DNA from 3 places in the Sphingobacterium kitahiroshimense genome. Region 3 is predicted to be linked to each of the others. Evidence: riboswitches for the same ligand, from Rfam matches in the RefSeq annotation. Region 3 holds a riboswitch; each other region holds the start of a gene.
What was found. A riboswitch is a leader RNA that binds a small molecule or an ion and turns the genes downstream of it on or off. The one in region 3 is predicted to bind S-adenosylmethionine.
Positions count from the first base shown of each region.

Region 1 (5,329 bases), 1.6 Mb from region 3:
CTGCCGCACCTTACTTGTATTCATTTCAATCTTGTAAGCAGCATCTAAATTGAGTTCGTAAGTAAAGCTTCGAATCACTTTTTGCGAAAAACCATCAATGGTACTGATGGTAAAATGGCTATAATCATGTAAGATTTTACGATAAACACGATGTGCTTTTTCTTGAATTGAAGTCGTACTCCAATATGGAAATTGGGTCAACAATAAACGTCTATAATCATCGATTTTTCGGCTTTTGTCACCTTGTGCTAATCCTTTTAGAACAGATAAGATCCTTTCCTTCATCTCAGCGGTCGCCTTATTAGTAAAAGTGACGGCCAATATTTCACGATAACTGTTTTCTTTTGAAAGTAATAAAGTCAGGTAATGGACAGTTAAGCTGAATGTTTTGCCTGAACCAGCTGAGGCTTTTAATATTTTTAATGGCGCTATCGATGACATGAATTCAATTTGATTTGGAAGGATGAAAATACGCTTATTAATTTGAATAGACAAAATTGCTAATGCGTACGGAACCTTTAGAAATAAGGCAAAATTACAAATTAATTCCCTATATAAATTTGTATCATCCAGATGGCATCTATGATTTGTTTCGTTGTAAGACTAAGACGGTGTGCATGAAATAATTTGGCCATAATGGTATATAATGACGCTTATTTGTCATCTTTCTTATTCTGTGGAAGTTGACTTCTATTTTTAGTTTTTAACTTCCAATAATCCTTTGTATCTTTGCGTCCCCTCTTGCATGTAGCACGGGGGATATGTTGAATACATAAATAACACAAAAACATGGCAACTAAAATCAGATTGCAAAGACATGGTAAAAAAGGACGTCCTTTTTACCACCTAGTAGTAGCAGATGCACGTGCTCCACGTGATGGTAAATTCATCGAACGTATTGGTTCTTACAACCCGAACACAAATCCAGCGACTATCGTTTTGGATTTTGACAAAGCTTTGGATTGGATGAATAATGGTGCACAACCTACTGACACAGCTCGTACTATCCTTTCGGATAAAGGTGTTTTATACAAAAAACACTTATTAGGCGGTGTTAAAAAAGGTGCATTTGATGAAGCAGCTGCTGAAGCTAAATTTGTAGCTTGGACTGAAGCTAATGATGCAAGAACTGCTGGTAAAAAAGACGGTTTAGCAACTACTAAAGCTGAAGCTAAGAAAATTGCATTAGCTGCTGAAGCTAAGAAAAAAGAAGAAAAAGCTGCTGCTATTGCCGCTAAAAATGCGCCAGTTGTAGAAGAAACTCCTGCTGAAGAAACTGAAGCTCCTGCTGCAGAAGAAACTGAAGGTTAATTTTTCTTTCATACAGTATCAAGAAAGCCGGTTCAATTTTGATCCGGCTTTTTTTTAAGAATGTAGTTGCTATACCTACGAAGTACTGTATTTATATATTTATATTTTTAAATTTGCACTTTCAAATTAGAACATGACCATAGAAGAAAGTTTTTACATCGGTTATATTAGCAAAACACGTGGATTAAAAGGTGAGCTTCAGCTTTTTTTTGAATTTGAAGATTATCAAGATTTAGACTTTGATGTTTTATTTGCTGAAGTGAATAAAAAATTAGTGCCTTACTTTGTCGACAATATCAAATACCAATCAAATAGTACAGCCTATTTAAATTTAGAAGACGTCGATCATATTGATAAAGCACAACCTTTAGTGCGTAAGAAAATATACCTTCCAAATGATAAAATGCCAGAGCGTGATCCTGATGATTTTAGATATACGGATTTAATTGGATACTTGGTGATTGATGAAGTTCATGGAGAATTAGGAGAGATTAAACATGTACAGGAAATGCCTCAGCAATTTATAGCAACAGTAGACTTTAATGGAAAAGAATTGATGTTCCCATTAAATGACGATCTTATGCTAGGAATTGATTCAGAGGATAAAGTTTTAGAGGTTGATTTACCAGATGGATTGGTTGAGCTATATAAGGAGATTTAAAGTCTTCACGATATACAGATTAATAAAAAGGAGTTACTGTAGTTATATGCAGTAACTCTTTTTTATTTAAAGAAATCCATTTTAATAAACGTTTTATTGGGGCATTTTTTTAGGCATGACCTTAATATTATTTTGATTATAAATTTCTATTGCCGATATTAGCCGATGCTTATAGAGAAAGGCCGAGGGAATAGACCCAATGAAGCCTTAGCAACCTGTTATTTTATAAGGTGCTACATTCTACCCCAACTCAGAGCTGGGAAAGATAAGTTGAAACAAGTCCACTTGTGCATTTCGATGTAAGCCAACCAAAATCACTTTAAAAAATATTAATGAAAATCGTTGATCATATCAGTAATGCCAAAGGAAAAACTTTGTTTTCTTTTGAACTGTTGCCACCAGCTAAGGGGCAAGGTATCCAAAGTATTTTTAAAACAATGGATGCACTTATGGAATTCAAGCCTCCCTTTATCGATGTGACTTATCATAGAGAAGACTACATGTATAAGAAGCACGAGAGCGGTTTATTAGAACGTGTGGCTTATCGTAAACGTCCAGGGACTGTTGCAATTTGTGCCGCTATTATGAATAAGTATAAAGTGGATGCTGTACCACATCTTATCTGTGGTGGTTTCACAAAAGAGGAAACTGAAAATGCTTTGATAGATTTGAACTTCTTGGGTATTGACAATGTGCTCGTATTGAGAGGTGATGCAAGAAAAGGCGATCCTGATTTCATACCAACAGAAGGTGGTCATGCATTTGCAACAGATCTTTTACAGCAGGTTGCCGATATGAACCAAGGACAGTACTTACATGAGGATATTGCGATTTCAGAAAAGACCAACTTTTGTATTGGCGTTGCAGGATATCCTGAAAAACACTTCGAAGCGCCAAATTTTAATACCGATTTTAAATGGTTAAAAAAGAAGGTTGAGATGGGGGCTGAGTTTATTGTTACACAAATGTTCTTTAATGTTGAAAAATATAAAGAGTTTGTCAATAAGTGCAGGGAAAATGATATTCATATTCCAATTATACCAGGTTTAAAACCATTGACAACAAAAAAACAACTGATTACGCTTCCGAAAATTTTTCATTTGGATATTCCAGAGGAATTGAGTGAAGCAGTATCCGGATGTAAAAATAATGCAGACGTGAGACAAGTCGGAGAAGAGTGGTTGGTACAACAATGTAAAGAATTAATTGACTTTGGTGCGCCAGTTTTACATTTTTATACCATGAGTAATCCTGGACCGACTAAAAGTATTGTAGAAAAGTTATTCTAAGACTTATATCGTATAAAAAAGCCTGCTATCACATTATAGCAGGCTTTTTTATGCGTTTCGATTTTTGTTAAAAAAAGTTAATCACCCTCAAATGAAATCTCTTTTTATTATATTTAATTGAAAATTAATTTGATTTATCAAATAATCAATTAAACCTGAATCATTCATGGATTATAAGAAAGTAAACAACGTGTTAGGTTGGCTATGTGCCATCATAGCAACATCCGTTTTCATTATCACAGCAGAGCGAACAACAAGCTGGTGGGATACTGGTGAATTTATTGCATCAGCATATAAACTTCAGATTGTTCATCAGCCTGGAGCACCTTTGTTTCTAATGTTGCAGAATATATTTTCAAATTTTGCTTTAGGAAATTTAGCTCAGATTGCATTTTGGATGAATGTGGGTTCTGCTATATGCAGTGGTTTGACAGTTATGTTTTTGTTTTGGACCATAACAGCATTAGCAAGAAAAATTATCCAATCTGATCATCAATCCAATGATAAAAATCACCTGATTAAAATAATGGGAGCAGGCATGGTGGGAGCTTTAGCTTACAGTTTCTCCGATACATTCTGGTATTCAGCAGTAGAATCTGAAGTTTATGCGATGTCATCCTTATGTACAGCAGTCGTATTCTGGGCAATTCTAAAATGGGAAGCCCGTGCAAATAAACCGCATGCAGATCGTTGGCTTATTGTCATCGCTTATATTATTGGACTTTCAATAGGAGTTCATTTATTGAATCTATTAGTTATTCCAGCGATAGCACTTATTATTTATTTTAAGAAAACTGATCGTACAACGTTTTGGGGAATTAGTAAAGCATTGTTTATTGGACTAGGAATATTGGCCATTATTCTGTGGGGAATAATCCAGTACCTTATTAAATTTGCTGCCAAGTTTGATTTGTTTTTTGTCAATACACTTGGATTAGGATTTGGCTCGGGCATATTCGTTTTTATCATAATGATCTTATCGGCATTAGTTTATGGCATATATTACTCCATAAGAAAAGGAAAAGTTATTTTGAATACAGCGATTTTGGCAACTTGTTTTATTTTATTAGGATATAGCTCTTTCACTATGGTATTGCTAAGGGCTAATGCTAACCCTTCCTTAAATAATAATGATCCTGAAAACGTATTTTCTTTCTTGGGTTATTTAAGTAGAGAACAGTATGAATCAGAGCCACTCATAAAAGGGCAATATTTTGATGCAAATCCCATAGGTATCAATGAACGTATTGATTATAGAAAAGACAACCACCAGTATACTTCAATAAAAAGAGCCGCAAGTTATCAATTTGATAGAGAAACCATTTTCCCAAGGATTTACAGTCAAAAACCCTATCATCAATATTTTTATAAAGGTTATTTAGGTATTGAAGAAGGAAGAAAAGCAAATTTTGCTGACAACTTGAAATTCTTCTTTAACTATCAAGTGGGGCATATGTATGCACGTTATTTCCTGTGGAACTTTGTTGGAAGGCAAAATGATCAGCAGGGACACGGTTCTTTAACAGAAGGAAATTGGTTATCAGGGATTAAGGCTATCGACAATTTACATGTAGGTGGACAATCTAAATTATCGGATGAAATGATCCATAATCCATCTCGGAATACCTATTTTTTCCTTCCGCTAATAATTGGATTCGCAGGTGCACTATGGCATTTTAAACGTAACAAGAAAGATGCAACTGTTGTTAGTCTCTTATTTATGTTTACAGGATTGGCCATCGTTATCTATTTAAATCAATCTCCTTTGCAACCACGTGAACGTGATTATGCTTATGCAGGATCATTTTATGCTTTCGCAATCTGGATTGGATTAGGTGTATTTGCTATTTCTGAATTTTTTAAAAAATATATTAATGAAAGAAATGCAAATCTGCTTGCTACATCATTATGTCTCATAGCTGGCCCATTGATTCTTATTAGTCAAAATTGGGATGATCATAATCGATCGGAGAAATCGTTAGCTCGGGATATGGCGAAAAATTATTTAGAAACCTGTGCTCCCAATGCGATCCTGTTTACTTACGGTGATCATGATACTTTTCCGCTA
Region 1 covers NZ_JAOQNK010000001.1:4,305,929-4,311,257, forward strand. Annotated here, with positions in the region: gene M2265_RS18780 (UvrD-helicase domain-containing protein) at 1-441, opposite strand, end outside; gene M2265_RS18785 (30S ribosomal protein S16) at 790-1,311, shown strand; gene rimM (ribosome maturation factor RimM) at 1,445-1,972, shown strand; SAM riboswitch class I at 2,139-2,244, shown strand; gene metF (methylenetetrahydrofolate reductase [NAD(P)H]) at 2,305-3,261, shown strand; gene M2265_RS18800 (protein O-mannosyl-transferase family) at 3,428-5,329, shown strand, end outside.
Region 1: linked by a shared signal. The riboswitch ahead of metF (methylenetetrahydrofolate reductase [NAD(P)H]) and the one ahead of M2265_RS12295 (hypothetical protein) in region 3 are both predicted to bind S-adenosylmethionine.

Region 2 (5,329 bases), 530 kb from region 3:
GGGAGGTAATTGATTTTGCAAAAGTGCAACAGCAAACCAATATCAAAAAATATCAATTTGAGCAGGAGAAGCAAAGGCATCTTGCTGAACAATTGAAAATGCAAAGAGATCTGGAAAACTTAAGAGCTGATCAATATGCCATAAAAGAAAAATTTAAAGAAGCTGAAGATCAACTAAAAGAAACATTTCCTAGTGTTGTATCTATTGAAAATTCATTTTATGAGACTTACATCAATAGAAAAAGTAAAGAAAATGTATTAAGCATTGACGTCATCAAATACAACAGTCCTGATCATGTCATAAAAGAATATGTAGAAATTGGAGCAACCAAATTTCTACCAAAAGAAAATGCAAAAGATGATAGTGCAAGATTCGTTATACCAACAATAGATCCTATCTTAAAGCAAGCAATTGAGTATAAAATTGCGACTTTACCTCCAAGATTCAATAAACAGATTGCTAAGAAAATAGTAGATCTTGAAAATAAGTTGGAAAATATGAGCGGTCAGAATTTGATTGGAACTGGTAAAAATGTATTTGATACTATCGCAGCTATTGGCGGGAAAAGAAGCGGTCTTATTGAAGATGTTGCTATTGGAATGGAGCTATCCAAACGCCCATTTAGAGAGCGCTTAAATATTAATCTCATTCAAAACTTATTAAAAGAGGAACTTGCAGAAAGAGATATCAATTATCCTTTTAATATTGAAGTTCGCGATAGCAGTAATATCGTTTTCAGTGTACAAACCATCGATAATATTATTAAACCAAATAAAATAACTCGTTATTCAACAGCTCTATTTAAAGGAGATATTGGTTCTCCTCCAGGAAGATTAAGCGTTTATTTTCCTAGAAAAAGTACTATCATTGTTGATAATATGAGTTATCTATTGCTCCCTACAATAGCTTTGCTTTTCCTATTAATTGGCTGTTTTGCATATACCCTATTAATCATATTCAAACAGAAAAAAGTTTCAGAGATGAAAACTGATTTTATCAACAATATGACGCACGAATTTAAAACACCTGTTGCTACAATTATGATAGCTAGTGAATCCTTGCGAGATCCAGAGATCATATCTGATGAGCGTAGAGTAAAGCGTCTTGCAAATATTATATATGATGAAAATGTGAGATTAGGTAACCATATCGAACGAGTATTAGATATTGCCCGTCTGGAAAAAGAAACATTAAAGTTAGAAAAAACACCTATTCACATTAATGATCTGCTTTCAGCAGTATTAGACAGCATGCAACTTCAAATACAAAAAGTAGGTGGCAAATTTGAACATCACTTTGATGCACAAAATGATATTGTAGTAGGAGATGAACTTCATTTGTCAAATGTATTTTTCAACTTGGTAGATAATGCTATAAAATACAGTAAAGATAATCCACACATAATTGTGAAAACCAAAAATACAAAAGAAAGTATTCAAATTACAATTATTGATAATGGGATTGGAATGGCAAAAGATCATTTATTAAAAATATTTGATCAATTTTATCGCATTCCTACAGGAAATGTCCACAACGTAAAAGGTTTTGGATTGGGACTATCATATGTTTATGATATTATTAAAAGAATGAATGGTAAAATTCAAGTAAAAAGCGATAAAGATAAGGGAACGCAGTTTGACATTCTATTACCCATAAAAAATTAAATTTAAAACGATATTAATTTCGTATATTATCATCAATATTCGAACAAAACCATAAGAATATGCAGAAGATACTATTAGCAGAAGACGATCCAAACTTAGGAGATTTATTAAAAGATTATTTAGAGCTTAAAGGGAAATTTGATGTCACCTTATGTACAGATGGTGAAGAAGCTGTCAATCAATTTCGCAAGAGCAGTTATGATCTTTGCATTTTAGACGTCATGATGCCCAAGAAAGATGGCTTTACAGTAGGCCGAGAAATCAGGAAAATAAATACAACAACCCCCATCATATTTGCTACTGCAAAAGGTATGATGGAAGATAAAACAGAAGCATTTGAACTTGGTGGCGATGATTATATCACAAAACCATTTCGAGTGGAAGAATTACTCCTTCGCATAAATGCATTGCTTAAGCGTGTTGTAAGAGAGAAAGATGATCAGGTTGTAAGCGATAAATTTGAGATTGGAGAGTACTTCTTCGATTATACAAGTCAACAAATTGCGCATAAAGGTGTGCAACAAAAACTATCAACGAAAGAAGCGGAATTATTACGTCTACTTTGTCTAAAAAAGAATGATGTACTGACTCGAGAAGAAGCCCTTTTAAAAATTTGGCATGATGACAATTACTTTACAGGCCGGAGTATGGACGTTTTCTTAAGCAAATTGAGAAAATACCTACGAGATGATCCCAAAGTTGAAATTGTCAATGTACATGGAAAAGGCTATAAATTATTGGTTAGCTAATACACAATTACTAGAATAATAAAGAGATGTTAAAAACATCTCTTTTTGTTTATCTTGCAACAATGAAACTATCGATTCCATTTTTTTTAATCCTTTCAATCTTTTGCTCTTCTACATCGCTTTATGCGCAAAAAGATACTTTACAAAATGATAATCAAGATTTTGAAACCAATGCTAAGCCAATAAATTATAAGCAATTAATAGTTCCTGCGGCTTTAATGACTTACGGAGTAATCTCATTAAATAGCCCATACCTCAAACATAAGGATCAACAAATAAACAATTCAATTAATAATGATCCGTCCAAAACCTTTAAACTTGATAATGTTAGTGTTTTCATTCCTTCTGCAGCGGTCTTTGGGCTTGACTTACTCGGAATACCAAGTAAGCACAATTTAAAACAACGCTTAGTGGTAAGTTCGATTGCCCATGCAATCACCTTATCAGCAGTATATACCATAAAAAAAACGACACCTACTTGGAGACCCGATCGCGCAGATCAAGAATCTTTTCCTTCAGGACATACTGCTGTACCTTTTACCGGTGCAGAAATTCTATGGCAAGAATATAAAGATCAATCCATTTGGTATGGTATTGCAGGCTATACAATTGCGGCGGGAACAGGTTACCTGAGAATGTATAATCATAAACATTGGTTTTCTGACGTCGCCATGGGAGCTGGTATTGGTATTATGGGAACAAAAATTGCATACTGGCTCTTACCATTATTTGATAAACACTTGCAATCAAAAAAAACAAGTTACCTAACGATGGCAATACCATTTTACAATGGAAAACAAATTGGTTTGTCTGCTAATTTCCAATTTTAAACCTTGGTTTATTATCATTTTTATATAAAAGTTACAAAATATTTGTTTTTATAAAACTAATTCCGATATTTACAGCGCTTATAGAGAAAGGCAGAGGGAATAGACCCAATGAAGCCTTAGCAACCTGTCGATTGACAAGGTGCTACATTCTACCCCATCAAAAAGTGGGAATGATAAGCTAGACACAAAATATATCTTGTGCCCTCCTCTCTAAAAGCAATCAAAAAATTTAGTAAATAGATTCAAGAATTTTTGATCGTTTTTTATTTCGAATAAAAAAATCCTTCTAATTTCTTGCTTCGTTAAGGTTGAACAAATAAAATAATTTTATATTTATGTTACTAACGAACAACTTAGGTTACCCACGTGTAGGTGCCTTCCGCGAGTTGAAAAAGGCCAATGAAGCATATTGGGCTAAAAAAATCAGCGCGCAAGAATTATTGCAGGCTGGACTGAAAATCCGTGAAGGCAACTGGAAAACTCAAAAAGATGCTGGCATCGATTTGATTCCTTCCAATGATTTTTCATTTTATGACCAAGTTTTAGACTTGACATTAACTGTAGGTGCAATCCCTGCACAATATCAATCACTTTTAAATAACGAAGATAAAGGATACAATTTGGACCTTTACTTTGCAATGGCGCGTGGTTTCCAGCAAGATGGCGTTGACGTAACGGCAATGGAAATGACAAAATGGTTTGATACCAACTACCATTACATCGTACCTGAATTCGTGAAAAATCAAGAATTCAAATTGACTTCAGAGAAATTCTTAAATGAATATAATGAAGCAAAATCTTTAGGTATTGAAACGAAGCCTGTGTTAATTGGCCCGATCTCATACTTATTATTAGGTAAAGAAAAAGAATCTGGTTTCAACCGTATCGATTTAATCGATAAGTTGGTTCCTGTATATGAAGAAATCTTAACTAAATTGGCTACCGCTGGTGCAAAATATGTACAAATTGATGAGCCATTTTTAGCTTTAGATATTGATGATGCAACACGTGCTCTATACACTCGTGTATTTACTAAATTAGCTGCTGCTGCTAAAGACATCAAAATTATTGTAACGACTTATTTCGAGGCTTTACGTGACAACGAAGAAACAGCTCTAAACTTACCAGTTTACGCAGTTCATGTTGATTTAGTAAGAGGTGAAAACCAACTCGACACTATATTAGCCAAAGTTCCGGCTTCATTAACACTTTCTTTGGGTGTAGTTGAAGGTCGCAACATTTGGAAAAATGATTACGTAAAATCTTTAGCACAAATCAAAAAAGCTGTTGATGCTTTAGGCAAAGACCGTGTATTAGTAGGACCTTCGAGTTCATTATTACACGTACCTTTCGATTTAGACAATGAAGATAATGAAGAGTCATTGCCTAAAGAAGTTAAAAATTGGTTGGCATTTGCTAAGCAAAAATTAGCAGAGGTAAAAGATTTAGCGATCTTAGCTGAAGGCGAAGTAGATGCAAAAACCGCTGAGCGTTTCGAAGCCAATAAGGCTGCTGCGGAAGACCGTCGTACATCTTCGTTAATCCACAAGCCTGAAGTTAAAGAACGTACAGCAAATATCACTGATGATGATGCTAAACGTACATCTACTTTCTTAGCTCGTAAAGAAGCACAACAAGCGAAATTTAATCTTCCAGCATTTCCAACAACGACAATTGGTTCATTCCCACAAACTAAAGATGTTCGTAAATGGAGAGCTGATTTGAAAAAAGGCGCAATTTCTCAAGAACAATACGATAAAGAAATCGCAGAAGAGACAGAAAGAACAATCCGTCTTCAGGAGCAATTGGATATCGATGTATTAGTTCATGGTGAATTCGAACGTAATGACATGGTTGAGTACTTCGGAGAGCAATTAGCAGGTTATGCCTTCACTAAAAACGGATGGGTTCAGTCATATGGTTCACGTTGTGTAAAACCTCCAGTTATTTATGGTGATGTTTACCGTCCTGCTGATATGACCGTACGTTGGTCTTCATACGCTCAAACCCTGACAAACCGTCCAGTAAAAGGAATGTTAACGGGGCCGGTTACGATCTTACAATGGTCATTCGTACGTAACGATCA
Region 2 covers NZ_JAOQNK010000001.1:3,274,996-3,280,324, forward strand. Annotated here, with positions in the region: gene M2265_RS14545 (sensor histidine kinase) at 1-1,664, shown strand, start outside; gene M2265_RS14550 (response regulator transcription factor) at 1,724-2,413, shown strand; gene M2265_RS14555 (phosphatase PAP2 family protein) at 2,440-3,243, shown strand; SAM riboswitch class I at 3,319-3,423, shown strand; gene metE (5-methyltetrahydropteroyltriglutamate--homocysteine S-methyltransferase) at 3,579-5,329, shown strand, end outside.
Region 2: linked by a shared signal. The riboswitch ahead of metE (5-methyltetrahydropteroyltriglutamate--homocysteine S-methyltransferase) and the one ahead of M2265_RS12295 (hypothetical protein) in region 3 are both predicted to bind S-adenosylmethionine.

Region 3 (5,329 bases):
CTTAACACCCTGAAATATGCATTAGTTAATGCCCAAAACCTGCATATATTAAGATATGCAGAAACACGAAAAAGCGCCACGACATAAAAAATCTATATTTTTGGAATTGTTAAAATGGAAGTTTTCCACAAACTGATATTGGCAGTAATTTTGATCTCATATCAAAACAGCGAATAATAAGATGAAGCAAAACAAATATGATGATCCTAGCTTCTTTGAAAACTATGGAAAGATACAACGTTCTATAGATGGTTTAAATGCTGCTGGAGAATGGCATGTTTTACAGAGAATGTTACCCGATTTCCAGAATAAGAAAGTACTTGATCTAGGTTGCGGATATGGATGGCACAGTATTTATGCTAAGCAAAAAGGGGCTAAAAATGTAATTGGAATTGACTTATCTCAAAAAATGATTGATAAAGCAAAAGAGCATTCCAAAAACTTTGAAATTGAATATAAAAAAATGGCCATCGAGGATATTAATTTTGACTATGAAGAATTTGATGTCGTTATTAGTTCACTTGCATTCCATTACCTAAAAGATTTAAGCAGTGTTTTTATGAAAATAAATCAAATTCTTAAAAAAGGAGGAAGTTTTGTCTTTTCAATGGAGCACCCTGCTTTTACTTCAAGAGCTGAACAGGATTGGTTTAAGGATGAAAATGGAAATCGTCTGCATTGGCCGATGGACAATTATCAGGAAGAAGGTCAAAGAAACACTCGATTTCTTGGACACGAGGTAACTAAATACCATCGAAATTTAGAAACTATCATCAACACAGTTATTAAATCTAATTTTGATATTCAACAAATATCGGAATCCAAACCTTCAGAGGAAGTTTTAAAAATTTATCCGGAAATGAAAGACGAGATGAGAAGGCCAATATTTATTATAATTGCTGCCATAAAGAAATAATAATCGGATCGACATCATTCATAAAATTCTCATCATGAATTAATTATTTTAAAATAAATTTTGAAACAAAATAAAATCTACTAAATTTGTAGAGTATTCAGAATTGCACGTTGCAATACCAACCGAGTTACATAACCGCGGTGGTAAATTAATATGGGTTTCGACCAAAAATATCTGGATACAGTTTATGGTTTAATCCTTTAAATTTTTAAATTGTATGTCAACACCAAATCTTTATCAACATTTACTGGAAAAATTCAGTTATTATTCAATCAACGAACTGATACAGCTCAACAATGATACGGTATCGGAAAAAGGTTGGGGTTCTTCCAAATCTACATTCCGCACTGCGCTCATAAGTACTTTTTCTAAAAGAGGGCTAGATCTTTCCAACATCATTTCTAGAGAAGATGGTTTTACTTCCGTAAAGTATGTCGCAGTAAGATTAGAGGAAAATACGCTTATCCCGATTCTCCAATAAGAGCAAAGACAGCTTTAAAATTGCGTATTCACTCAGCGCTAAAAAGGTTAAATAGCCCTTCCTTTTTGAGCACTGAGTGAAGCTTTTTTTATCCAACTAATTCTATATAATTTTCAGTCACTAATATCAATGGTATGCTTTTTTTAATGCGTTAAGATAGTATTTTATAATTTCTCCAATTCCCTTCAATAGTTTAACACAAAGTGATATCGCGTCATTCTGAACAATTCCTTCACCTTGTTTTCTTTCTCCAATACTTTATTTAATATGTTAAATGATCTTAGATTTTGTATCTTGCCTGTTCATATTCGTATTCTTTATGAAAAAAAAATCTTTAATAACGCTTTCCATTTTATTATGCGCTTCGGCATCAATAGCTCAGGAAAACAAAGAAACCAAAATGGTTCTTAATATGGAAAACACCACAAAAGCACCATTAGATCCGCAGACACTTTGGAAATTAGGCCGAGTTTCTGGAGAAGGAATTTCAACAGATGGAAAAACTTTAATATATGGTGTCTCTAATTATGCTATAGAAACAAACAGTTCGGAAAAAAACCTTTACACATTATCCCTAGAAACAGGTAACACAGCTCCTCTAACAAGTGAAAAGGGCGGCGAGTCTGTTGTACAGATTACAGAAAATGGCGATATCATTTACTTGTTCAAAGGGCAACTTTGGAAAAAGAATAGATATAAAGGTGAAGCTATACAATTGACACACAGCGAAACTGATCTAGAAAATGTAAAACTCTCTCCAAATGGTCAATATATTTTATTTAGCAAAGCAGTTTTAATCAAAAAATATCACAGTACCGACAAATATCCTGATTTACCAAAATCTGACGCTTATGTTTTTGACAATCTTGACTACCGTCATTGGGACACGTTCAATAATGGAAAATTCAATCATCCATTTGTAGCCAGCTATAACAACGGTAAGATTGGCGAAGCAATTGATTTATTGCAGGATGAGCCTTTCTATAGCCCTCAAATGCCATTTGGCGGTTCTGAAGATTTTGAATGGACACCAGATAGTAAAGCTGTGCTATATGTCAGTAAAAAAAGGTTTGGAACAGCGTATGCCGTGAGTACAAATACGGATATCTACCGCTATGATCTTACTTCTAAGCAAACAACAAATCTGACTGAGGGTATGAATGGCTATGATACCAACCCGACTTACAGTCCAGATGGAACTAAGTTAACTTGGCTAAGTATGAAAAAAGATGGTTACGAAGCCGATAAAAATGATATCATTATTTTCGATAAAGCATCATCTCAGCGTTTAAATCTTACTGCACATTGGGACGGCACAGTAAACTCTTTCATATGGAGCAAGGACAATCGTAAGATTTATTTTGTGGCACCATCCAAAGGTACCGTACAACTTTTCGAACTGACTGTTCCTACTAATTTAAAAAACAAATCTTTAGCATCGATTAAACAAATCTCTGAAGGAAATTTTGATATCACAGGAATTGTGGGACAGGTAGCCAATCAGTTGATCGTAACATCAACAAAATTCACAAGAGCTACAGAGATTTACAAATATGACTTAGCGAATAAAACGTTAACGGCATTGACGACTGTCAATGATAAAATGTATGCTCATATCAGTGATAATAAAATTGAATCCAGAATTACAAAAGCTTCTGATGGCCAAGATCTTTTTTCTTGGGTAATTTATCCGCCAGATTTTGACCCAACAAAAAAATACCCAACGATTTTATATTGCGAAGGTGGCCCTCAGTCTGCACTGACCCAGTTTTACTCATTCCGTTGGAATCTACAGCTTATCGCTTCTCAAGGTTATATTGTGATCGCTCCAAATCGTCGCGGGATGCCTGGCTGGGGAGTCAAATGGAATGAAGCAATATCCAAAGATTGGGGCGGACAGCCTATACGGGATTATTTATCTGCCATTGATGATATTTCTAAAGAGAAATATGTAGATACAACACGTCGTGCTGCTATCGGTGCTAGTTATGGTGGTTATTCAGTATATATGCTAGCTGGAGTACATGAAAATAGATTTAAAACATTAATTGCACATAACGGCTTATTCGATATGAGAAGTTGGTATGGTACGACAGAAGAATTGTTTTTCGCGAACCACGAACTAGGCGGTCCTTATTGGGATAAAGCAAATGTAAAATCATATACCGAATTCAACCCTTCTGAATATGTTGACAAGTGGAATACACCAATATTAATCTTTCAAGGAGGTCATGACTACCGCGTGCCGATTGGCCAGGGACTAGGTGCTTTTGAGGCTGCACAATTGAAGAAAATCAAAAGTAGATTAGTTTATTTACCCGACGAAAATCACTGGGTGCTATCAGGGCATAATGCTCAGGTATGGCAAAGAGAATTTTTCGGATGGCTGAAAGAAACCTTATAAATTAAAAAGGCTTGAAGTTTACCTTCAAGCCTTTTTAATTTTATTTCTCCTGCTCTCCCTTTTTACCAAAGATGGAAAGCTTAATGTATTTTCCCGGCTTCTCTTTAATATCTTTCATCAGGTGATCAAGGCTTTCTGAAGCATTATTCAAATTATCATAGAGCTTATTATCATTGATCAATAATCCAATTGAACCCTGCCCTTTGTTGATCTTATCTACGATTGTTTGGAAGTCTGTCATAGCCATATTAGCTTTATCCATAGTTTGTTGGAAATCTAATTTAGCTGCTTTATCTGTTACAGTATTCAAATTGGACATGATAGCTGTGATCTGACCGCTATTATTTTTAAATGTATTGGTAATAACTTCAAGATTAGAGATAATCGTGGTTAATCTTTTACGTTCCGAACCAACCAGACCTTCTACATCTTTCGTAATTAGCTCCACATTTTTTAAAGATGTTGAAATACTATGAACACTTTGCTTAAAGTCTTCTTGAAATTGATCGTCCAAAACAGAATTGACAACTGTTAGTACAGAATCTAATTTTATGGTGATGGTTTCAACTCTTTTCTGAATAGGCTCTACTTTGTCCATTATATTTGCCTGAATACCTGAAGCTAATGTTTCACCATCTTTAGCCATTTCTGTACTATTGCCCATATCAAATACAATTGCTTTTCCACCCAGGAGATCTGTACTTGCTATACGTGCAACGGTATTTTTCGGAACTTTGTATTCGGCTTTAATTTTAAATTCTGTGAGAATGCTTCCATCTGGTTGCAATGTCATCTTAGAAACACGGCCAATCTGATATCCGTTCACTAATACAGGCTTAGAGGCTGTAAGACCATCCACTGCCTGATAAGATGTATAATAGGTATTATCACTGCTAAATACATCATTACCTTTTAAAAAGCTATATCCTATAAATAATAATGTTACTGCTATTACAGCTAAAATTCCGACTTTAGTCTCGTTTGATATTTTCAAAATAATATTTCCTTAAGGTGTTTTTATTGAACTCAATTTATCATTTAAACAAGACAATGGCAAATAAGTTTATCTTTCTACGCTTTTTTTGAATGCGCTGATTGCTGAGACTAAGTTTTGTACGATCTCACTTTGTCCTTCATCCGATAGCATATAGTCTTCTTCTGCACGATTATTTACAAAACCAATTTCGGTCAAAACCGCTGGCATTCCTGCTTCTGCTAATACTGCCAATCCCTGTTCAAGAATCCCTCGGCTTACTCTTCCTGATTTAACATATTCTTGTTGCATCAGATTTGCTAATTTGACACTTTTCTCGCGGTATTGATTTTTCATCAAAGAGAAGATGATATAACTCTCTGGATCTTTTGGGTCAAATCCCTGATAATTTTCTTTATAATTCTCCTCTAATAATAGGGACGCATTTTCACGAATGGCAGCAGTCTGCTCACCTAAGCGATGTGAACCTGATACAATTGTTTCTGTACCTCTTGAGGATCTTCCTGGTGCAGAATTACAGTGAATCGATATAAA
Region 3 covers NZ_JAOQNK010000001.1:2,748,555-2,753,883, forward strand. Annotated here, with positions in the region: gene M2265_RS12290 (class I SAM-dependent methyltransferase) at 182-916, shown strand; SAM-I-IV-variant riboswitch at 1,005-1,098, shown strand; gene M2265_RS12295 (hypothetical protein) at 1,134-1,397, shown strand; gene M2265_RS12300 (alpha/beta hydrolase family protein) at 1,717-3,801, shown strand; gene M2265_RS12305 (MlaD family protein) at 3,842-4,795, opposite strand; gene M2265_RS12310 (N-acetylmuramoyl-L-alanine amidase family protein) at 4,865-5,329, opposite strand, start outside.